One region of the Desulforapulum autotrophicum HRM2 genome, then DNA from elsewhere that is predicted to be linked to it. Evidence: predicted binding sites of a transcription regulator. Region 1 holds the regulator's gene; each other region holds the start of a gene.

Evidence for each region. The regulator sigma-54, encoded in region 1, starts transcription at its own class of promoters, with help from an activator protein. The targets are predictions, from matches to a motif close to TNTGGCACANTTTCTGCTNT.
Region 2: HRM2_RS08590 (PEP-CTERM sorting domain-containing protein) is a predicted target of sigma-54. The motif match lies at 5,324-5,343, and genes of this name have one in related genera.
Region 3: gabT (4-aminobutyrate--2-oxoglutarate transaminase) is a predicted target of sigma-54. The motif match lies at 3,423-3,442, and genes of this name have one in related genera.

What each region holds. Positions count from the first base shown of each region.
Region 1 covers NC_012108.1:3,167,363-3,175,052, forward strand. Annotated here, with positions in the region: gene HRM2_RS13760 (homocysteine biosynthesis protein) at 1-630, opposite strand, end outside; gene HRM2_RS13765 (M23 family metallopeptidase) at 794-2,173, opposite strand; gene kdsA (3-deoxy-8-phosphooctulonate synthase) at 2,326-3,156, shown strand; gene HRM2_RS13775 (KdsC family phosphatase) at 3,158-3,697, shown strand; gene lptC (LPS export ABC transporter periplasmic protein LptC) at 3,707-4,312, shown strand; gene HRM2_RS13785 (LptA/OstA family protein) at 4,269-4,802, shown strand; gene lptB (LPS export ABC transporter ATP-binding protein) at 4,799-5,521, shown strand; gene rpoN (RNA polymerase factor sigma-54) at 5,524-6,963, shown strand; gene hpf (ribosome hibernation-promoting factor, HPF/YfiA family) at 6,977-7,516, shown strand; gene HRM2_RS13805 (PTS sugar transporter subunit IIA) at 7,534-7,690, shown strand, end outside.
Region 2 covers NC_012108.1:1,981,396-1,989,085, forward strand. Annotated here, with positions in the region: gene HRM2_RS08575 (transglycosylase domain-containing protein) at 1-558, shown strand, start outside; gene HRM2_RS08580 (PAS domain-containing sensor histidine kinase) at 1,142-2,776, shown strand; gene HRM2_RS08585 (IS1634 family transposase) at 3,213-4,889, shown strand; gene HRM2_RS08590 (PEP-CTERM sorting domain-containing protein) at 4,924-5,238, opposite strand; gene HRM2_RS08595 (IS4 family transposase) at 5,508-6,887, shown strand; gene HRM2_RS26570 (hypothetical protein) at 7,432-7,665, opposite strand.
Region 3 covers NC_012108.1:4,352,850-4,360,539, forward strand. Annotated here, with positions in the region: gene HRM2_RS19105 (TRAP transporter large permease) at 1-1,269, opposite strand, end outside; gene HRM2_RS19110 (TRAP transporter small permease subunit) at 1,266-1,736, opposite strand; gene HRM2_RS19115 (TRAP transporter substrate-binding protein) at 1,850-2,929, opposite strand; gene gabT (4-aminobutyrate--2-oxoglutarate transaminase) at 3,522-4,829, shown strand; gene HRM2_RS19130 (molybdopterin-dependent aldehyde oxidoreductase) at 4,959-7,690, shown strand, end outside.

The DNA.
Region 1 (7,690 bases):
GAACAAGGGACTTAAGGCCCCGGCGGTGGAATAGCTGGCATTGCCCATGTCGGGCTTAAGGGTGCCCATATAGGTGTACTTGATTTTGTTGGAACGGTTTATGGCACAGTTATAGTTCTGGTAACCGTTCCTCGGATTGCAAAGCGTTGCGCTGGGAAGATCATTAAAGGTCACAATCTTTTCAATTTTCCGATTGGGATAGCAATCCGTTCCATAGCTCTTTGCCACAAGCTCGATCTCTTTTCCCGCCACAAGGTCCTGGATCACATGGCCGCCACCATAGTTGAACTCACCCGGGTGAAGCTTGTTTAACGGATCATCCTCGGATGTCTGGGTGGCGCCAAGATAACAGTCAACCGCTGCCAGACCCGAGTAGGCCGCCACCTTGTTGAACCAGGTTTCAGTCGTTCGAATAAGGGGCTTTGACTGGCCGATATTGATAAATGCACCCGAAGAGCACATGGGTGCAAAGGTACCTGTGGTGACCACATCAACGGCCCTTGCCGCCTCGACAGGACCCTCATTTTTCACTATGTCTATAATCTCTTCGGCTGTTACAACAACAGCCTTGCCATTTCTGATCCGCTCGTTGATCTCTTGATAGGTCTTGTTGATTTTATAATCACCCATTTCACTGATGCCTCTGTTTGAGATAATATTTTGAGATAAATATTTTTTTTTGACCCATTTTCATATGAAACGCCCACAGATGTATTGCAATCGGATGCATTGCAATCAGAGGCGTGTATCATTTGCTACGGTCAGAACAGATACCATGTTCCGGCCCTACCAATTATTTCAACTGGGTTTCAACCCCTTTTATGTTGTACTCAATATTGTTTTTGATCCAGGTAGTATCCCACCATTCCACAGGATTTACAAACACGTTGTTGACGGCTACGCCAAAATGAAGATGATCTCCGCCGGCAAGGCCTGTTTCCCCCGTCTTTCCAATGATATCGCCCCTTTTGACTATATCCCCCTTGGATACTGAAATAGCACTTAAATGGGCATACAGGGTGGTGAGTCCGAATCCATGGTCAATGAGAACGGTATTGCCGAAAATCCCCACATGTTCAGTTGCAAGGATTCGTCCATTGTTGGCAGCAGGGACAGGTGCCCTTGAAACCGAGGCAAGATCAATACCCATGTGAATCTGCCTGTCAATCTCCTTGCCATTGAACTTGTAAATTCTGTGATCGGCAAAATTTGCCCGATTGGCAGACCCTGGCAGCCGTAAAAACGCATTCTTCCAGAAGAGCGTATTCTCAGTTGCCTTTACCGGTTCAAGCACGGTTTTAACGTTTCCTTTTCTTACCACCGTATTGATGTAGAGATATTTTGCAAGCAGGGGATTTTCAGTTGAGTCAAAGGTCGTACCACTGATGTCAACGTCAAACTCGGGTATCTTTTCGGCTAAAAAACCCTGGGAAATATTCAACGTATCGGTCTTAAACTTCCGGTCCCGAATGTAGTGAAAGAACCCCCGCCTGGAAACATTTCCGGCAAGATCCTCGGCCTTGACTTTCATCTCTGTCCCCGGCCCCTGCTCAAAACTTAGGGCAAAAAAGGCGGCAAAAACATTCTTATCCTTGAACATACCGGGGTGGCCCGGAAAAAAATTATCCCCTACCACCACGCCACTGGTAATGTTGTCTTCAAAAAGCCTGTACACAATGAGCCCTACTCCACCCCGGGTCACATTGTGTTTGGTGGTCAAAACCTCAATCCGGGGAGGTCGGGTATCAATGGTCACCGTTCGTTCGACAGTCACGGTATTGCCCCTATTCCAACCCCGCCAGGAGTAATCGGAGACAATTATCTTTAAAACAGCTTCACCATCCTGCATCCCGAACTTTTTAAACGCCACAGGCACTTCAACAGCCTGGTCAAGCACCTGGGAACCCATGAAAAGCCCCTGGTAACCAAGGGGTTGAAAATGCTTATCTAAAAGGGTCACTTCCTTGCCCGCTTGAACAAGCGCCACATTTAAATGGCGAAGACCGGTTCCGACATCTCGAGCCCTGAGAGAAACAGTATAATCCTGTTTTAAGTAGGGCGAAGGAAGCGCCACCTCAACAACCGGCGCCCTGCCCTCAAATTCGCTGAAAAAGAACCATCCCAAAGGCAGGACAACCACCAAAATAAAGGTAATAAACAAAAGCTTTTTCACTCAACACACCTATAACCAAAAAAAATTTAACCCCAATGAAAGTTGGAGTAAAATAACAGCAATAGACCAAGTTATCAAGGCATTTTCCATTGTTGACTTTTCAACCACCAAAAGATAGCCTATGTGAAACATTTACCTTGGAGCGTTTACAAATGGACACCTTTTTTTCCACCCAGACACCCGCTGCCGGCGATTCATTTCTTCTCATTGCAGGCCCCTGCGTTATCGAAGATTATGACACCACCTTTCATACGGCAAGCCAACTTAAAAAGATAACCGATGGGCTGGGTATCCCCTTTATCTTTAAATCATCCTTTGACAAGGCCAACCGGAGTTCCATCGACTCATACCGGGGGCCTGGATTTGAAAAGGGCCTTGAGATCCTGGCAGCCATCAAGCAACAACTTGGCGTAAAGATCATTTCCGACATCCACCTGCCCGAACAGGCAGGGCCTGCTGCAAAGGTCCTTGACGTACTTCAGATCCCTGCATTTTTATGCCGTCAGACAGACCTCATCACTGCTGCGGCCCGAACGGGAAAACCGTTGAACATCAAAAAAGGTCAATTCCTGGCACCCCTGGAATGCCGCAATATCATCAAAAAAGCCCAAGCAGCTGGATGCACCCGGTTAAGCATTACTGAAAGGGGATCAAGCTTTGGATACAACAACCTGGTGGTGGACTTCAGGGCCATTGACATCATCAGAAGCCTCGGTGTACCGGTTGTCTTTGATGCAACCCACAGCGTACAGCTCCCGGGGGGCGCTGGAACCACCTCTGCAGGGGATCGAAAATTTGCCCCCACCCTGGCCCGGGCCGCCATTGCAGCTGGTGCCGACGGACTTTTCATTGAGACCCATCCCGACCCTGACCGGGCACTTTGTGATGGACCCAACTCCGTCCCCCTTGCTCAGATGCAGTCGTTTCTTGAACCCCTTATTGCCATCCGAACCGTGGTGGCCCCCCTGATCCAGGCATCCTGACATGAACGTTGAAACACACCCCAGTCTTGAAGCCCAACTAAAACAGATCAAGCTGCTGCTCCTGGACGTGGACGGCGTCCTGACCGACGGTGCCATTACCTACACGGACCAGGGCGATGAGATAAAACGGTTCAGCGTAAAGGATGGACTTGGCCTGCGGCTTCTCATGGATGCCGGCATCAGGGTGGGAATCATCACGGGCCGAAAATCCCAGGCCCTTACTGCAAGGTGCAACAACCTGGGGATCAATCTACTGTACGACGGGATTAAAAACAAGGTGACAGCCCTTGAAACCATACTCGACACAACCGGATTCAACGCCTCTGAAACCGCTTTTGCAGGCGATGACCTTCCAGACATCTGCGTCATGGCACGGGTTGGGCTTGCCATAGCTGTGGCAGACGCAACAGACGAGGTCAAACAAGCAGCCCACCTGGTAACCCGTAAAAACGGGGGGGGTGGGGCCGTCCGGGAGGTGTGTGAACTAATACTTAAGACCAGGGGGGAATGGAATGACATCATCAACCGGTTCTCCCGATAAAATCCGTCCATGAAACGTAAAATCAACACACCCAAAAGGGTAAGAATCGTTCTGGTGCTGCTGCTGTTCTTTCTGACAGCAGGCATTGGTGGGCTCTACTATAAGCAGCGTTTTTTTTCTGGAGACCTTGTTCTGAAAAAGATTTCCGTCGACTCCAAGGCCACTTTGCTGCTCAACAAAATGCACCAGACATCAACGCGCAACAGTATTAAAGAATGGACCCTTGATGCCTCATCTGCAAAGCTTTTAAAAGATGAGAACAAGGCCCAGATGACCGACGTGCGTGTGGTCTTTTTCACCGACAACGCAAAGGAAATCCACCTTTCTTCGACAAATGGACTCCTGGATACCAAAACCCACGACATGAGCTTTTCCGACAACGTCGTTGTCACCTATGACCAGTACACCCTGAAAACTGCTGAGTTGCATTATGACAAGAAAAGACATATACTCTATTCAAATGTTCATATCAGCATCATGGACAAGGAATCGATCCTTGAAGCGGATACAATGGAGACAGACCTGGACAAAAACACGACCAGGCTCAGGGGAAATGTTAAAGGAACTTTCAGTGAAACATTTAATTTTTTTAATGGTATGGGCAGTGATTCTTAGCCCGAGTCTTATTTCAGCCCAGACAGCTGACAACCTCCAGGACAGAAGCCTTCACATCACTGCAGACGCCATGACATCTGAAAGGGACAGCTCCTTTGTGGCGTTTACAGGCAATGCCGTGGCAACCAGCCAGGACGATGTCATCCATGCCGATGCCATAAAGATATTCATATACACGGAAGATGAGAGAAAAAAGTTAAGCAAAACCGACGAGCAGAACATCAAGGAGATCATTGCCACGGGGAATGTGACATTCACATCCCAAGACCAAAAGGCATTTGCCGACAAGGCTGTCTACACAACATCAACCCTTGTGCTGACTCTGACGGGTGACGCTCCCAGGGTAATCACAGGTGAAAGCTTTGTCACCGGCAAAAAAATCACCCTGTTTCGAAGCAATGGCAAGGTGGTTGTGGAGAGTGGGAAAGACCAGCGGGTCGAAGCACTGTTCAACCCCGCGGACAAAAAGAAAAATAAAGAGGGTGAATGACAAGACTTGCGTTGAAAAATCTTGTTAAGACCTACAACGGTCGAAGGGTAGTCAATGGTGTTAACATTGAGGTCAACCCTGGGCAGGTGACCGGCCTGCTGGGGCCTAACGGTGCCGGCAAGACAACCACATTTTACATGGCCGTTGGAATGATCAAGCCGGACAAGGGTCAGGTTTTCCTTGACCACAATGACATAACAGACTATCCAATGTACATGAGGGCAAGAAACGGCATCGGGTACCTTCCCCAGGAGGCATCCATATTCAGGAAACTCACCGTACGTCAGAATATTACAGCCATTCTTGAGGTCCGGCCCGATGTTGAAACGAACGTCAATGCCAAGGCAGACCGCCTCATGGAAGAGTTGGGCATCGCCCGTCTTGCCGATCAAAAGGCAAGCGTGCTCTCAGGCGGAGAACGAAGACGGCTTGAGATTTCAAGGGTGCTTGCAACCGACCCTTTGTTCATCCTTCTGGATGAACCCTTTGCCGGGATTGACCCCCTGGCCGTGTCAGACATACAGAAAATCATCACCCACCTCACTGAACTTGACATCGGGGTTCTGATATCTGACCATAACGTGAGAGAGACCCTTGGGGTGTGCAACTTCGCCTATATCATGAATCAGGGAGAGGTGATTGAATCGGGAAACCCGGAAAAAATCACCTCCAGCGAAATTGCAAGACGATTCTACCTTGGAGATAAATTTAGGCTCTGATTATGGCTTTAGGACTACAACAAAACTTAATACTCACCCAGCAACTGGTGATGACCCCCCAGCTGCAGCAGGCGATAAAACTACTCCAGCTCTCCCGGCTGGAGCTTGCCGGGATGATCGAGCAGGAACTCGAGGAAAACCCGGCCCTGGAAGAGAGCATTCAGGAAATAACCCAGGCAGAGGCCCGGGAGATTGAACGTGAAGCCGACACCAAAGACCAAAACGAGGACCTGAAAGAGGTCACCATTGAGGAAAAACTTTCCCAGGACACGGACTGGGAAAGCTATATCAACGAATACAACTCAACGGGAAGGGTTCACTCGGAAAGAGATTTCCAGGAGGCCCCCAATTACGAGGCATTCACCTCAGCCAAAAAGACCCTTGAAGATCACCTTCAGTGGCAGCTTCTCATGAACAGCCCAACCCCTGATCAGGAACAGATAGGAAGCATGATCATCGGCAGCCTCAACGTTGACGGATATCTTTGTTCAACGGTTGAGGAAATTGCTGAACCCGGGGGTTTTGAAATCGAAGCCGTTGAAGCCATGCTCAAAACCCTGCAAACCTTTGACCCGCCCGGTGTCTGCGCAAGGGATCTCAGGGAATCACTGCTCATTCAGATTACGAGACTTGGCATCGAAGATCCGATGCTTGAACGGATCATCACCCGGCACATGAAAAACCTGGAGAACAAAAACTACAAGAAAATCGCAAAGGATCTAGGCATATCCATAGATCATGTGGTTTCAGCCGTGAACGTCATCAAATGCCTGGAGCCCAAACCAGGTCGAGAGTTCAGCACTGAAGAACCCCAGTACATTATTCCAGACATCTATGTATACCGGGAAGGCGATGATTTTAAAATTGTCATGAACGACGACGGCCTGCCCAAACTGAGGATAAACCGTGTATACAAAGAGGCAGTCGCCAAGGGCACCAAGATATCAAAAGAGACCAAGACCTACCTCAACGAGAAGATGCAGAGCGCTTCCTGGCTCATCAAAAGCATCCACCAGCGACAGAAGACCATCTATTCTGTCATGGAGAGCATCATCAAGTTCCAGCGGGAATTTTTCCTCAACGGGATCACCCAGTTAAAACCCATGATCCTGAGGGACGTGGCCGAAGATATCCAGATGCACGAATCAACCATCAGTCGGGTCACAACCAACAAATACGCATACACCCCCCAGGGGTTATTTGAACTTAAATATTTTTTCAATAGTTCCATCTCAAGAACTGATGGTGATTCAATGGCTTCGGCAAGTGTCAAGGACAAAATCAAACTTATTATTGAAAAGGAAGATCCTCAAAACCCCTACAGCGACAAGCGACTGACAGAGATATTAGAAGAGGCTAACATCAACATAGCCCGCAGAACCGTAGCCAAATACAGGGAGATGCTTCACATTCTTCCGTCAAGTAAACGTAAACAATTTTAGGGAGGTTTTTTTTATGCAGACATCCGTCACTTTTAAACAGATTGATCCTTCCGATGCATTAAAATCCTATGTACAGAAAAAGGTAGACCGATTTGACAAAATGCTTGAAAGCCCGGCAGAGGCAAACGTGGTTCTGTCCGTTGAAAAGATTAGACACATTGCCGAAATAACCCTTGTGTGTGACCGATTGAAGATCCATGCAAAGGAGGAGTCTGAAAACATGTACTCGTCCATTGACACCCTTATGGACAAGGTGGCAGGCCAGATAAAGAAAAACAAGGACAAGATGCGACGCCACATGTCAGGCAACAAGGCAAGCATCAAGGACAATGATATTCTCCTCACCCCTCCCGAGGCCGCCTCGGACACCTCCACTCCTGAAGTGATCATGGAGGCCATTGACGTAAAACCCATTGACATCGATGATGCCGTTATGGAACTCAACTCTGGTAAGGAAAATTTCTTTGTGTTCAGCAATGCAAGGACAGAGCGTGTCAATGTTCTCTACAGGCGTAACGACGGAAAGCTTGGATTGATCCAGCCCCGCAGATAGCAAATTGCCAGGAGATTATGAAACTATCAGAACTATTACCAAGGGGTGCCATCATCCCGGACCTTGCATCAAAGGATAAAAAAGGCGTTCTTGAAGAACTTGCAATTTGTGTCGCTCCCATGGCCAGGACCGGGAGCGACGAAATTGTAAGGGTTCTTCTGGAAAGAGAACAAC
Region 2 (7,690 bases), 1.2 Mb from region 1:
AATCTTGACGGGCACCCCATGGACGGGGTTACCGGCGCCACAGGGCCTGCCATGGTGGTCAGATCGATTTTTGCATGGCTTAACCAGAAGGGTAACACAGCTCCGCTCTATTTGAGTCCGAATTTGATTAGAAAAAAAGTTTTTCAGGCCGTTCCGAATACCCGGGCTCCCCAGGACGAGTGGTTTGTTCCAGGTACTGAACCCGGAGGGGTTGGAAAGATAAAAGTTTATGGGACCGACAGATTAAAAGAAGGGGGTGCTGTGTCAAAAAACAGGGGAGCAAACCAGGATCGGATCGGTTTTTTAAAGCCTGTTAATGGCCTTGAAATGGCAATGGATCCCAGGATTCCGGACAGGGACGAGGCGTTTGAGTTTGAGTTGCTCGGTGTTGATCCAACGGATCGAGTCGAGTGGTGCCTTAACGGTAAACGCCTTGGTGTGACACAGGGGGGGAAATATTTGTGGCAGCTTGAGCCCGGTTCCCACCTTGTTCATGCCCATGTTTTTAAACCCGGCGACCATTGGCGCGATCATCAGGTCCGCTTCATTGTTAAATAGTGGTTGACTGAAAACCCGTGTTTGAGCGCAAAATTGTCCATATGCAAGGCGCAAAAATTTCTGAAACCGGAGTGTACTAGTGTACGTGAGGATTTCAGAAATTTGTAGCAACGCCGCAGATGGGTGAGTTTTCGTTCAAACACGAAATAAACCGGTCAAGGTAGGCGGCCAGTGCCTGCCTATGCTTTTTCAAGCTTGACCATGGGCCTTATTCGTAATTCATTTGGTTTTGAAAATATTGTCCCTATATCCATTTTTCCTATATTTAAGCAATAGAATTGATTTGTCTCGTATTAATATGTGTTGTATGATCAAAGATCATTGTACTGCCACAATTGAAAAATGTATATTTCATGTTAGTTAGGACCGCAGATGATAATAAGTTGAACAGAAATAGCGCCGAATTTTGATTTATCTACAAGGCCCTAAAGGTGCAGCATGTATAGTTGTTCTTTGATCATGGGCCTAACTCAGTAGACGGGCTAAAAGGTAAGCAATTTCGTTCAAGTTACAAAATTTGCGATCTTTCGTATCCTGAAAATAGAAACAATATCTGCTATTGCTAAATTTGGAGTTTTTTCCCATGGCTGGAAAACTGACCTACGAAGAACTGGAAAAGCGGATTCTGGAGTTAGAAAAGGAAAAAGTGGATCGCATAAAGGCAGAACAGGCCTTGCGTGAGAGTGAGAACAGCTTTGTACAGCTTTTCGAGTCAGCACCGGTACCGATGGGCTATGCTAAGTTTGTCGAAGGTTATACCGGGACGACTTGGAATTCGGCATGGTATAATACGTTTGGGTATTCTCGAAAACAAGCTGACGGTCGGAGTGGGAATGACATCGGATTATGGGTAGAGCCTGAAGACCGAGCTCGTCTGATAACAATGGCCAACCGGCAAAATTATGTTGCTGATTTTGAAACCCTCCTGCGACGCCACGATGGCGATGTCCGTAACTGCACCTTATTCGGACGATTCATAGAAACTCCTGGAAACCGTCTCTTGATGGTGGTCTATCTTGATATTACCGAACGTAAAAGGGTGGAAAAAGAACTTCACCACCTGCGTAATTATCTGTCCAACATCATTGATTCAATGCCGTCTGTTCTAATAGGGGTGGATGCCCATGGCAAAGTAACCCAATGGAACAAAAAAGCTGAGCAAGCCACAGGGATATCTTCCGATGCAGCACAGAGTCAAATGCTTTCAGTGGTATTCCCCCAGTTGATATCTCAAATGGGAATAATTACCGAAAGTATCAAAACCAGAGAAATAAAGCAGGAATTAAAAAGACCTCGTCATCTTGAAGGCAACACCCGTTTTGAGGATGTTACCATATACCCTTTGATTGCCAATGGCGTTGAAGGAGCCGTGATTCGAGTGGACGATGTCACTGAAAAACTGAGTATGGAAAAGATGATCGTACAGAGTGAAAAAATGCTTTCCCTGGGCGGGCTTGCGGCCGGCATGGCCCATGAGATTAATAATCCCCTGGCCGGGATGATACAGACAGCAAACGTTATGGCAAATCGTCTTGGCGGAAGAATTGATATTCCTGCCAATGTTAAAGCTGCCAAAGCCTCTGGCACCACCGTTGAAGCTATTCAGAAATTTATGGAAGCCAGGGGGATAATGGCTATGATCGACACCATTAACGCATCGGGGAAAAGAGCGGCTGAAATTGTGAACAATATGCTCAGTTTTGCCCGAAAAAGTGATGCATATGTATCCTCTTATCATCTTGCTGATCTGTTGGACAAAACCCTGGAACTTGCAGGGTCGGATTATGACTTAAAAAAACATTATGACTTTAAAACCATAGAAATTATCAAAAAATATGAAGCGGATTTGCCCATGGTTCCCTGTGAAGGCAATATGATACAGCAGGTATTGCTGAATGTTCTCAGAAATGGCGCCCAGGCCATGCAGGAAAGAAGGGGCACCCCTAATCAGGGGTGCCCACGTTTTATTTTTCGACTCATGAGGGAAATAAAAACAAATATGCTGCGTATTGAAATTGAAGATAATGGCCCCGGGATGGACGAAGCGACCAGTAAAAGGATATTTGAACCTTTTTTCACTACCAAGCCTGTCGGTGTCGGTACAGGTCTTGGTCTTTCTGTTTCCTATTTTATCATTACTGAAAGTCATGGCGGCAAAATGAGCGTTGAGTCGAATCCCGGTTCTGGGACAAAATTTATTATCCAGCTTCCATTTTAATAGGATTTCAGCAACAACTCAGACCCTGACCCGGTCGGGAAAACAGTTGTTCAAGCATCACCATCAGAGGTGTTTCATCATTTGTTGTGGCCAAGGCTACACCCTGTTTCTGCCATGCCGATTCGTTAAAATTTGTGACACCCCCAGGTTTATGAAAATTTAATTCAATGGAGCAATACGTCTTGATTTGGCGCCAACCGTTTTTGCCGGGTTGGCGTTATGGTCAATCCCTCCTTTTCCTTAAACTCACATTCGACACCCCCAACAGAAAAAAAGGACTATTTTTTGATGACTGTTTTTCTACATGATAAAAGTAAGTTATTCAAATCGCCCTAAGATAAATAATTTTTATTTACTGAATGTAATTTACCCTAGATTTTTCTAATTTGTTTTATTATAATTTGCCAAAATGAAAAACAATACATTGAGGCAATGCATGAAAGAATTACCAGAAATAGATGGGTTTACCGTTCAACATCTTCCAATCATTTCTTCATATGCCCGTAAAATAGGGATAATTGATATAATAAACACCCTGGTCCCCACTGAAATGGGGATTGATGCCGGGACAGTTATTCTTGGAATGGTACTCGATACCTTAACCGGAAGAAGCCCCTTGTACAGACTGAATACATTTTTTAAAAATCAGGACACCGAGCTTCTTTTGGGAAAAAAGACAGACCCCCGAAAATTTTCTGATTATACCGTTGGACGTGTATTGGACAGGATATACGAATACGGTGCAATGAAGGTTTTCTCAGAGATTTCCCTACGAGCCTTAGATTATTTCAACATAGACCGTAGCCATGTAAGTTTTGATACAACCTCGGTAACTGTCCAGGGGGACTACCCTTTGTATTCCAAAGATGCCGATAACAGTAAAACCATGACGATCACCTACGGCCACAGCAAGGACCACAGGCCTGATTTGAAGCAGTTCTTGGTTAAAATGCTCTGTGTTGATCGCACCATTCCGGTATTTGGTCAAACTGAAGATGGAAATGCATCAGACAAAACCATCAACAATGAGGTGCTTTCATCCATATCAAAATACATGGCGGAAAATGGAATCAAGAAAGAAGGATTTATTTACATTGCTGATTCTGCAATGGTTACCCGAAAAAACATGGAAAAGATCGGAGATGAAATTAGGTTTATCAGCCGTCTGCCTGCAACCTACAAGGAGTGTTCCCGCCTGATCCAAAAAAGCATCGTTGAGGACAATTGGACTGATCTTGGGAAATTGTCTGATACCACGGAAACCCAAAACCGACCGGCCGCTGTGTATAAAGCATGTGAATCGGAAGCGATCTTGTATGGTCGATCATACAGGGCGGTTGTGGTTCATTCAAGCGCCCACGATAAAAGACGGCAAAATCGAATTGATCGAGAGCTGAAGAATGAGCATACAGAACTTTCGAAAAGAATCAAAATCTTGTCAAAGCAGGAGTTCTTCTGCCATGCGGATGCTGAGAAAGCGGCTATAGAGATGAGCGAAGCAAAACATGTTTTTTATAAACCCGTCACCCAGGTTGTTGAAATCCCGAAATATAAACGGGGACGGCCCAAAAAAGACGGCTCCCGGGCATTGGACAAAATGATGTACAGTATCTCTTGTGAATTGGCCGAGACCGAAGCTGTGGAAAATCTCAAAAAAGAAACTGGATGTTTTGTCCTGTTGTGCAATGTGGACAGGGACGGCCAGAAAGGATACAGTTCCTACGATATCCTCCGGACGTACAAAGATCAATATGGGATCGAGCAAAACTTTGGTTTCATAAAGAACACACCGATCGTGAATTCGATTTTTCTAAAAAAAGCTGAACGTATAGAGGTGCTGGCCCTTGTTCTTCTCCTGTCTCTTTTGATCTGGCGTCTTATCGAATATAACATGAGACGATATGCGAAAAAAGAGAACAAGGATCTTCCCGGCTGGAATAAAAGAAGAACTTTCAAACCCACCTCGTTTATGCTGATGATAAGTTTTCAGTATCTGATGATTTTAAAAATCGGGAATCACAGACGACTGAACAGACCCTTATCCACGAAGCAATTAGAATATTTAAAGGCGTTGGGCCTGAAGTCTCAAATATTCACAACTCCCGGCGGATAATCAATACCCCAAAAAAATGGTGGAGATTTATACTCTATGGTGCGGAATGTGAGCTTAAAAAGCTGGCAAGTCCCATTAAACCGGTTCCAAAAAGAAGCAGGCTAGCGGGCTCTGGGTTGGGTATGGTGGCTTGATTATTAACAGAAAGCAGGCCTACACTTATGGGCTCTATGTTGAATATGGTGGCTTGATTATCAAAAAAAACATTTTGAATCTGGATGTTTGCATCAAAGCCTTTTTCAGGTGCCCATTGATCATTTAACCATGTATACCGGATGTTGTACGAACCAGCGCTGAAAATTGAAACATCTACATGGTCTGAATAAATGTTGGTGTCGCTTGCATTCACCGTAAGAGTGCTGGTGTCGATTGTATCTACGGTAGGATTTGTAGAATTGGTGGAGTCTAATAGAGATATGGATGCTTGGATTTTGAAATCAGAATACCAGCCAGGGGTGATATTCCCGTGGTTAATAACTCAACTTTCGGAGTTTAGTCACTCTAAATTTTAAAAATACAACAATTTGAAATAACTATTAATATTGACGAGATTCACTACCTATGATACGTGTTCTTTACCCCTAAAAAACAACAATCAAAGATAGGAATCTCATCAAAATGCATATTACCTCGACAGAATATCAAAATCAAACCATAAATCCTGAAAAGCTCGGAATTTTTGGTAACTATTTTTCCAAATTAAAAGTTGGAAGCATGCTCAACAATTCAGGTATAGTCAAAACCAAAGGTGCTTCTCCCCTGGAATTGTTCACTATCGTTTTCAATCTGGCGTTTATTGGCAAAAACTTCTTCCAAGGCGTAGTGCGGAATAAAAAAGTGGGAGTCGGAAAAGATGCCGTGTATGACTTTTTAAATTCGCCCACCTATAACTGGAGACGGTTTACAACTCTTCTTAGCAGCCGAATTTATTGTATAATTAAGGGTCTTCTGGATAATTCTTCTGAAGAGGTTCTTATCTTTGATGACTCGCCATACGACAGAAGCCGTTCCAAAAAAGTGGAACTTCTTTCCCGTGTATATGATCATGCAACTCACAAATATCTAAAAGGCTTCAGGCTGCTTACTCTTGGCTGGTCAGATGGTAACAGTTTTCTCGGGATTGATTTTGCCTTGTTATCATCAGCAAACAAAAAGAATCGATACAATGAAATCAATCCAGATATTGATAAAAGAACGTGCGGTTATCAACGCCGCAAAGAAGCGATAACAAAATCCACAATGCATCTGGAACCAATGGTAAAAAAGGCCCTCAAGACTGGTATCAGGGCGAAGTATCTTGTAATGGATAGTTGGTTTTCAATGCCTTCGGTGATTTCGAGCCTTCGCAAGCATATCCACATTATCTGCATGCTTAAGGATCATCCAAAATGGTTTTACGAGTACAATGGAAAGAGACTCAGGTTAAGTGACCTTTATGGAAAATTAAAGAAAAAAAGAGGGAAGGCCAAAGTTAAGGCCAGTGTCCTTGTTCGGTTACCTGACGGGAACAAAGCCAGAGTCATATTTGTCCCCTGTGATAAAAAACGAGGATGGCTCGCCTTTTTATCAACAGATATTACCATAGCAGATGATGAAATAATAAGGCTGTACGGTAAACGCTGGGATATCGAAGTATTTTTTAAAATGTGCAAACAGCATCTAAAACTGGTTAAAGAGATCCAAATCCGGAACTATGATGGTTTGATCGGACACACTTCCCTGGTAATGGCCAGATACAATATTCTGAGTCTGTTCCAAAGGAAAAGCGTTGATCAACGATCATTTGGAGATTTATTCAGAGCCTGCAATGAAGAATTGGCCAACATAACTTTCCTTGATGCACTAACGAGGATAATGCAATTAGCCATGGCTACGTTACGAAAGGTTCATAACTTGTCTGAGAAGATCATAAATTCCATGCTCGACCTGATAATGGGTGAAGCACTTGTATATTTCGGCCTTTCCAATCGGCAAACGCCCCTATTGGAAGGGGAATAGAGATGAATTTACTTCTCAGAAAGTTGAGTTAATAACATTTAATCCAATATCCCACTCCCCAGGGGAAAGAGCTACTGTGTATTCCACCCATTGATTGTCCCAAGCCGTCCAGATGGCGGAATCATCGGTAAACCAGCGTGAGGAAATGCTAGTGTGTTCGGTAGCTTTAAGAATAAAGTCTGTATCATAATAGGGGGTCGCCGTGGCATTCCCAACGATACTGAGATAGAAAATTACAGCAATAACCAAAAGTATATTTTTTTTATCATGTTGAATTCCTTAAAAAGTTAAATAATTGTCAAAAAGGACGGTTTAAGTCGGTTTATTAGGTTTCAATTATTTTAATCTCTTAACGTCTAAGAAATGAAGCATAAAATATGCCAAACCATATATTTTATCTTCAAGTTGCTTAAGTTATTGCTTTAAACTTTTTTATATATCAATAAAAAAATAGTTGCAAAAAAATGTAACATAAAGTTCATAGAATATGGATTTTTTTGGCTTTATAAGAAACACCCACCGAAACATCATCAGTGAAGGCTTTTCAAACTTCGTTGTGGCCAGGAGGGCAGATCCCCCGCTCCGGCCGTGCCGGTTTTATATGAAACTCGCTTCGACCGGCCGGCGGAAACGGGTGTTGCCCTTCACTCATTCTCGCAGGCCGTCCATGGCCTGCTCCGAGGGAAATGGCAACTCCTTGGACCTCGTGTCCACCGTTGCCATTTAACCCGTTCAGGGCAACACCCGTTCCCACCGGCCTACTACTGTCGAGTTTCATGCTTCGTTGTGTCCGCTAGGACATG
Region 3 (7,690 bases), 1.2 Mb from region 1:
CAGCAGCAGGCAGAGAAACTGCAGCCCAATAAACGGCCACACCGATTTATATATCTGCCCCATGGAAATATTTGCAGGTACAACCCCCCGCATATAAAAGAGAACAAACCCAAAAGGCGGTGTCAGGTATGCCATCTGCATGTTTACGATAAAAAGAATGCCAAACCAGAGGGGATCAAATCCCAGAAGGCTTATCAGTGGGACATAGATGGGTACTGTGATCATGATGATGGGCAGATCGTCCATGACCATTCCAAGAAAGAAAAAACTGAGCTGCATGGCAATGAGAACCACCCAACGGTTGATGCCCAAAGATTCGATAAAATCATTTAAAAGACTTGGCAGTCCCAGGGTGTTGACCACGGCAGAAAAGGCAAGGCAGCCAATGATGATCCACAATACCATACTGGTGAGGTAGGCTGTTTTTTCTGCGGCAGTGGAGATAATTTTTGCTACCCCTTTAACAGACCTTACCCGTGCGACTACAATGAGAATCGACACAAACGCACCCACGGCGGCCGCTTCCGTCGGGGTTGCCATGCCGGAAAAAATGGTACCCATGATGGAAAAAATCAGGACAAAGGGCATTGCCAGGTTTTTAATACAGAGAAATTTTTCAGCCCAGGTGGCCCGCTCTTCCTTGGGCACGGGGGGCGCAAGCGAAGGATTGATCAAACTGCGGATGAGGATGTAACCCATGAAAAGCCCTGCCAGCATAAACCCAGGTAAAACGCCTGCCAGAAACATCTTGCCAATGGAAAGATTGGACAAAGAGGCATAGACGATCATGGTTACACTGGGAGGAATGAGAAACCCCAGGGCACCGCCGCCGGAAATGCAGCCAATGGCCAGGGTGGTTTTGTATCCTCTTTTGAGCATTGCAGGAAGGGCAATCAGCCCCATGGTGACCGTTGCTGCCCCAACCACCCCCACCATGGCGGCAAAAATCACACAGATAAAGACCGTTCCAATGGCAAGCCCGCCCGGTATGGGCCCAAGCCATTTATAGATCATTTCAAATATTTCATCTGCAATGCCTGACTTTTCAAGCATACACCCGATGAAGATAAACAGGGGAATGGCCAGAAGGATGATACTGGACATGTTCTCAAGAATCGAGGGAGGCAGAAGCATCAGAAATCTTGGCCCGTTGATCATGAGCAGCGAAAGAATGCCGACGGCCCCAAGGGTAAAGGCCACGGGGGTTCTGAGGATAAAAAGAACAACAACAGCCAGAAACATTACAACAACGACCAGTGCAGGATTCATCGTGTGCTCCTCTGCTTGAATTGAATGATGCTCCGGGCAAGATCTGCCAGAATCTGAAGAAGGAAGAACAGCGAACCCAGGGGAAGCATGGTCTTGACCGGCCAGAGCAGGGGTGCGAAAAGCGTATGGGAATGTTGCCCTGTAACAAATGCGTGCCAGGCAAATTTATACCCCTGCCAGAACAGGACGGTGAACATGAACAGAGCAATAATGGAAACAACCATATCTGCCAGGTCCTTGGCCTTGTCTGGAAAGTATTGATAGATGATATCAACGGCCACATGCCCTTTTTCAAGGAGCACCCATGCCCCGGTCAGGGCCACATAGCCTGCGAACAAAAACCCGCAGAGTTCATGGACCCAGATGGTGGGACTGTCAAAGAAATACCTTGCGATGACTTCATATACCATGAGTAACATGAACACAAAAATCAGGTAGGACGCTGCCCTGCCGATCTTCTTGTTCATCGTCTCGACAACATTGATAAACGTTTCGATTTTTTGCATATAAGATCCCATATATCTGTGCTGATGTGGATAGGATCAGCCCCGGACCCATCCGGGTCCGGGGCTGACGTTTTCTAGAACTTATAGCCGCGGTTTCTCAAATCCTGCTTGACAAGTTCAATATATTTCGCAGAAAGTTCATCTTCCTTTGCCAGCTGGTTATCCCAGAGGTTGACTGCGGTGTGCATCCACTGAGTTACAGCATCATCGGAAAGCTGAATAAACTGGGCACCCTCGGCCTCCATCTTAGCTTTGACCGAGACAGCGTCTTCGTTAAAGATCTGGGCGACCTTAAGGGAGCATGTTTTAAGGGCTTTTTCAAATATGGCCTTGAGATCGTCGGGAAGTTCCTGCCATCTCTCCATATTGAGAATCACCTCACAGTTCTGGGCACCGCTGATATTGGGAACAGTCTGGTATTTTGCCACTTCATAGGTCTTGGCAAGATAGCTTTCTGCATGGCTGCCACTGATCTCAGCATCAATGGTTCCCCGGGAAAGGGCCACATATATCTCTGAAAAAGGAATGAAAACCGTGGGGACACCCATTTCCATGAGGGTTTTGGCAATGGTTCCTGAAGCCCTGATCTTAATTTTTTTCAAATCTTCCCAGGTCTTGATGGGTTCCTTGGACACGATGGTATATCCATCCCACACAAGGGGGGCCCCGTAAAACACGTTCTGGCTGGCATAGGCGTCACGAAGAAACGCAATGGTAGCGGGCTGATAAATGAAATCCGTGATCTCATCCACACCCCTTGGATCTCCGGGAAGGGCAAACGAAGTTGCAGCAACGGGGAGGATACCGCCGTGGTAGCAGCTGCACGTGGTTCCCATATCAATTGAACCGTTCCCAACGGTCTCAAAAACATTTGGACCTTTCACAAGGGCGCCCGATGGAAGCACCTGGATCTTGATCCTGCCGTTGCTCTCCTTGTTCAGATTCTTGGCCATCTCCTTTACGGCAGTGGTCACAGGATGATTCAGGGAGAACATATTCTGCATGGTGAACTTGTAGACCTTTTTAGCATGGGCCTTATTAACAGCGGTTGACAGGGAAAGCGTCAACATCACGGCAATGGAAAGAATCAAAAACTTGGAAATATAGGAAAACACACGTTGGATAATCGGCATGGTTGCTACTCCTTTTTTCATTATTTTCTCATTTTCAGTTCTGCAACGGACACTCCTGTTACGAAATTCACGATAAGATCTATGCAGTCTTTGGCACCTCCTCTTTGGCTCAACACATTTTTCCAACTCCAAACCCAGCCAGATGAACAGCGATGGCCTTAATCGCCTTTTTTCAAACAGTTAATTCGGTAGCAAACTGTATGCCAGCAGCTCAAACTTGCCGGAAACAGGTAGCTGTTGGTAAATCTTAAGGGAACAGTATTGGTTCCAGGACAAAAATGAAAGAACAATGTTCTTGATTGTATGCACTGGTACATATCCCTGGAAAAGAAAAACAGCTGCCAAACCTGTGGTTAAGGGAGATCAAGCAGATTTAACCCTAATATGCACCCGCGCATATTTAATGCACCCATGCATCAAAACAATTCTTTCCCGGCCACGTAAACCACCCCATAATTCCCCATTCAGTCCGGTTTTCAAGGCAGACAGGCCTTTGACCCGGAAAAAACAACGACAAGGCACACAAATTGCTGTGCTTGTACAGACAACGGACAACATCCTGGAATGAGTAAACCAATAAAACCGCATTTTATTATTGATGGAGAAAAAGATCATGACAGAAAACAGATCAGACTATTATCAGAAATTGCGTAATAAGAACGTTCCCCAGGGGCCTGCCAATATAACGCCGGCGTATATTGCAAAGGCATCCGGCGCAACTATGACCGATCTTGAAGGCAAGGAATACATCGATTTTGCCGGGGGCATCGGGGTCAACAATGTTGGACACGCCCATCCAAAAGTAGTTGCAGCCATCAAGGATCAGGCAGACAAATTTATCCATACCTGCTTCCATGTGGGAATGTACGAATCCTACGTTGACCTTGCAGCAAAGTTGAACGAGCTTGTACCTGGGGATTTCCCAAAAATGACCATGTTTGCCAACGCAGGTGCCGAAGCCGTTGAAAATGCCGTCAAGATCGCACGCTACGCCACAAAGAGACCGGCTGTGATTGCCATGGAAAACGGTTTCCACGGCAGAACCCTGCTGACCATGTCTTTGACAAGTAAGGTCAAACCCTATAAATTCGGTTTTGGTCCGTTTGCTCCAGAAGTTTACCGTATCCCCTATGCCTACTGCTACCGATGCCCGTTTGGGCTCAAATACCCCAACTGCGGCGTTGCCTGCGCAGATTACCTGGAAGATTTTTTCATCTCCAACGTGGCAGCAGAATCAACGGCAGCCATCATTGCAGAGCCCATCCAGGGCGAAGGCGGTTTTGTCACACCTCCGCCCGAGTACTTTCCCAAACTTGCCGCAATCTGCAAGAAATACGGTATTGCCCTGATCATTGACGAGGTCCAGTCCGGCGCCGGAAGAACCGGCAAATTTCTGGCCATTGAGCACTGGAACGTTGAGCCTGATATCGTCACCATGGCAAAGAGCCTGGGAGGTGGAATGCCCCTTTCTGCCATCACCGGCAGAAAAGAGTTCATGGAAGCCCCCCACATTGGCGGCCTGGGCGGCACCTATTCAGGCAACCCCATCTCATGCGCAGCAGCCCTTGCCGTTCTCGAAATTTTGTTCGAGGACAAACTCCTTGAACGTTCCCGTGAGCTTGGTGAAATTCTCCAGAAACGGTTTTCTGACCTCCAGAGCAAGTTTGAAATCATCGGCGAAGTCAGAGGCAAGGGACCCATGCTTGGAATGGAGCTTGTCAAAGACAGGGAGACCAAAGAACCCGCAACCGAGCTGACCAAGAAACTGACACAGATCTGTTTTGACAAGGGTCTTATTCTTCTGTCCTGCGGCAACTTTGGAAATGTCATCAGAACCCTCATGCCTTTCGTCATCACCGACGCGCAACTGGACAAGGGGCTGTCCATCCTGGAAGAGAGCCTCCACGAACTTACAAAATAAGTGGTATGGGTCAGGCGCTGGGGTATTGTTGTGGCACCCCCACAGCAACCTGGGTCTGACCCTGTTTTCCCCGTCGTGACAATCGACCAATGATAATATCCAGACCTAAATTTCACGGAGGAACCCCTTTTGCCAAACGAATTTCTCAACAAAAAGATTTACATTAACAGCATCCCCCAGACCGTTATCGCAGATGCAGACACAAGCCTTGCAGAGGTGATTCGGCAAAATCTCGGGTTGACCGGCACAAAAATTGGTTGCAACAAGGGACAATGCGGTGCCTGCAATGTCATCTTGAACGGCAAATTAATTCGTTCGTGCATCACCAAATGGGCCAGGGTACCCAATGATTCAACAATTATGACCATTGAAGGACTGGGCGACGTGGAAAAGCTTCACCCCCTGCAGTGGGCGTTTACCGTCCATGGCGCCATTCAGTGCGGATTCTGCACCCCGGGTTTCATCATAAGCGCAAAAGTATTTCTCGACCAGAATCCCGATCCTGCACGCCATGAGGTTCGCGCCTGGTTTCAGAAATACCGCAACGCCTGCCGGTGCACGGGATACAAGCAAATCGTTGATGCAGTCATGGATGCGGCAAAGGTTCTCAGGAACGAAAAAGAGATGGCAGCGTTTTCATCCCTGCTGGGCAAAAAAGGCGAGGTGTGGGGAACCTCCTATCCAAGACCCAGCGCTGTCTACAAGGCCACCGGCACCTGGGATTTTGGCGAAGATTTCAGAAACAAACTGCCCAGGGACACCCTTTACGGGGCCATGGTTCAATCCGAGATCTCCCACGCCGTTATTAAAGGCATCAACATCTCCAGGGCTGAAAAAATGCCCGGAGTCTACAAAATCGTCACGGCCAAGGATATCAAAGGGACCAATAAAATCGTTGGCCAGCCGACCCCCTGCCAGAATGGACTGGACCGGCCCATCTTCTGCGATGAAAAGATTTTCATGCGTGGTGACGTGGTCGCCCTTGTGTGTGCCGATACCCAGAAAAATGCAGACGCCGCAGCCAAAACGGTCATACTGGACCTTGAGCCGCTGCCGGCATACCTTTCTGCCATGGCGGCCATTGCGCCTGATGCCATGGAGATCCACCCGGGCACCCCCAACATTTACAACGAAAAACGAATTGCAAAGGGGGAAGATACCGCTCCCATCATGGCAGCATCCGACCATGTCGTGGAAAATGATTTTTACCTCCAGCGCCAGCCCCACCTAGTCATGGAACCCGATGTCGGGTTTGGCTACATGGACGAAGCGGGTCGTTTGACAATCCAGTCCAAAAGCATCTGGATCTACTTTCACAAGGCTCAGATGGCCCCCGGGCTCGGCCTTGAACCCGATCAGATCCGAATCATCCAGAACAACTCAGGCGGTTCATTCGGGTATAAACTGAGCATCACCTGCGAGGCAATCATCGGTGCTGCCGTGCTTGCCACAGGAAAACCCGTGTTCCTTGGCTATGATATGGCCCAGACCATCGGCTATACCCCCAACCGGTCACCGTTTGATATACACATGAAATTTGGCGCAGACAAAACCGGAAAAATAACAGCCATGGAAACCAAATTCTATGTGGACCATGGCCCCTATTCTGAATTTTCCGAGCGCCTCACCCAGAGGGGCACCCAGTTCATGGGAGCAAACTACGGCATTCCAAACATCCGGGGGGTCGGGTATACCGTATGTACCAACCAGACCTGGGGGTCTGCCTTCAGAGCCTTTGGATCTCCCCAGGCTTACCTTGCCACAGAGGTCCTCATGGACGAACTTGCAGAAAAAATAGGAATGGATCCCCTGGAACTCCGCTACCTGAACGTAATCCGTGAAGGCGACACCTTTCCCTTTGGACAGGCACCGGATGTCTACGTCTATCCTGCCCTGATCGACACCCTCCGCCCCAAATACCAGGCAGCCCTGGGCCGGGCAAACAAGGAATCCACTCAAACCGAGAAAAAAGGGGTGGGCGTTGCCCTGGGAGTGTTCGGCGCAACCCATGACGGCCCAGACACCGCAGACATCATAGTCGAGTTGACCGAAGAGGGCGTCACCGTATTCAACAACTGGGAAGACCATGGCCAGGGAGCGGATATCGGTGCCCTGGGAACGGCCCATGAAGCCCTAAAACCCCTTGGACTTGCACCCGAAGCGATCAAACTTGTGATGAACGACACGGCCCTGGCTCCCAATGCAGGGGCAGCATCGGGAAGCAGCTCCCAGGTGGTCAAGGGAAATGCCATTTTAAACGGATGCGAGCGCCTGCTCAACGCCATGGCAAAAGATGACGGCACCTTCAGGACCTATGGGGAGATGAAGGCGGAGAACCTGCAAACCCGCCACACCGGCACCTGGACCAACATGGGCGGCACCGTGTGCGATGAAAACGGCCAGGGGAAGCCCTTTGGAGCACTGATGTATGGCCTGTTCATGGCTGAAACGGCCGTGGACATCACAACGGGCAAGGTAAAGGTTGAAAAATTTACCTTTGTTTCAGATATTGGCGTAATCAATAACATTGCAACCGTGGAAGGACAGATGTACGGCGGACTTGCCCAGGGCATCGGGCTTGCCCTGTCTGAAGATTTCGAAAATATCGGGCGACATTCGACCCTGATGGGGGCAGGTCTACCCTATATCGAAGATGTTCCCGACGAAATGGAGCTCATTCACATGAACCATCCCCGGCAACACGGCGGTCCCTATGGTGCTTCTGGCATTGGCGAATTGCCCCTTACTGCGCCCCATCCGGCAATCCTCAACGCCATTTACAATGCCTGCGGCGTTCGCATCCGAAGGCTTCCGGCTCTTCCTGAAAAGATCCTGGAAGGATTAAAGGCCAACCAGGCCAC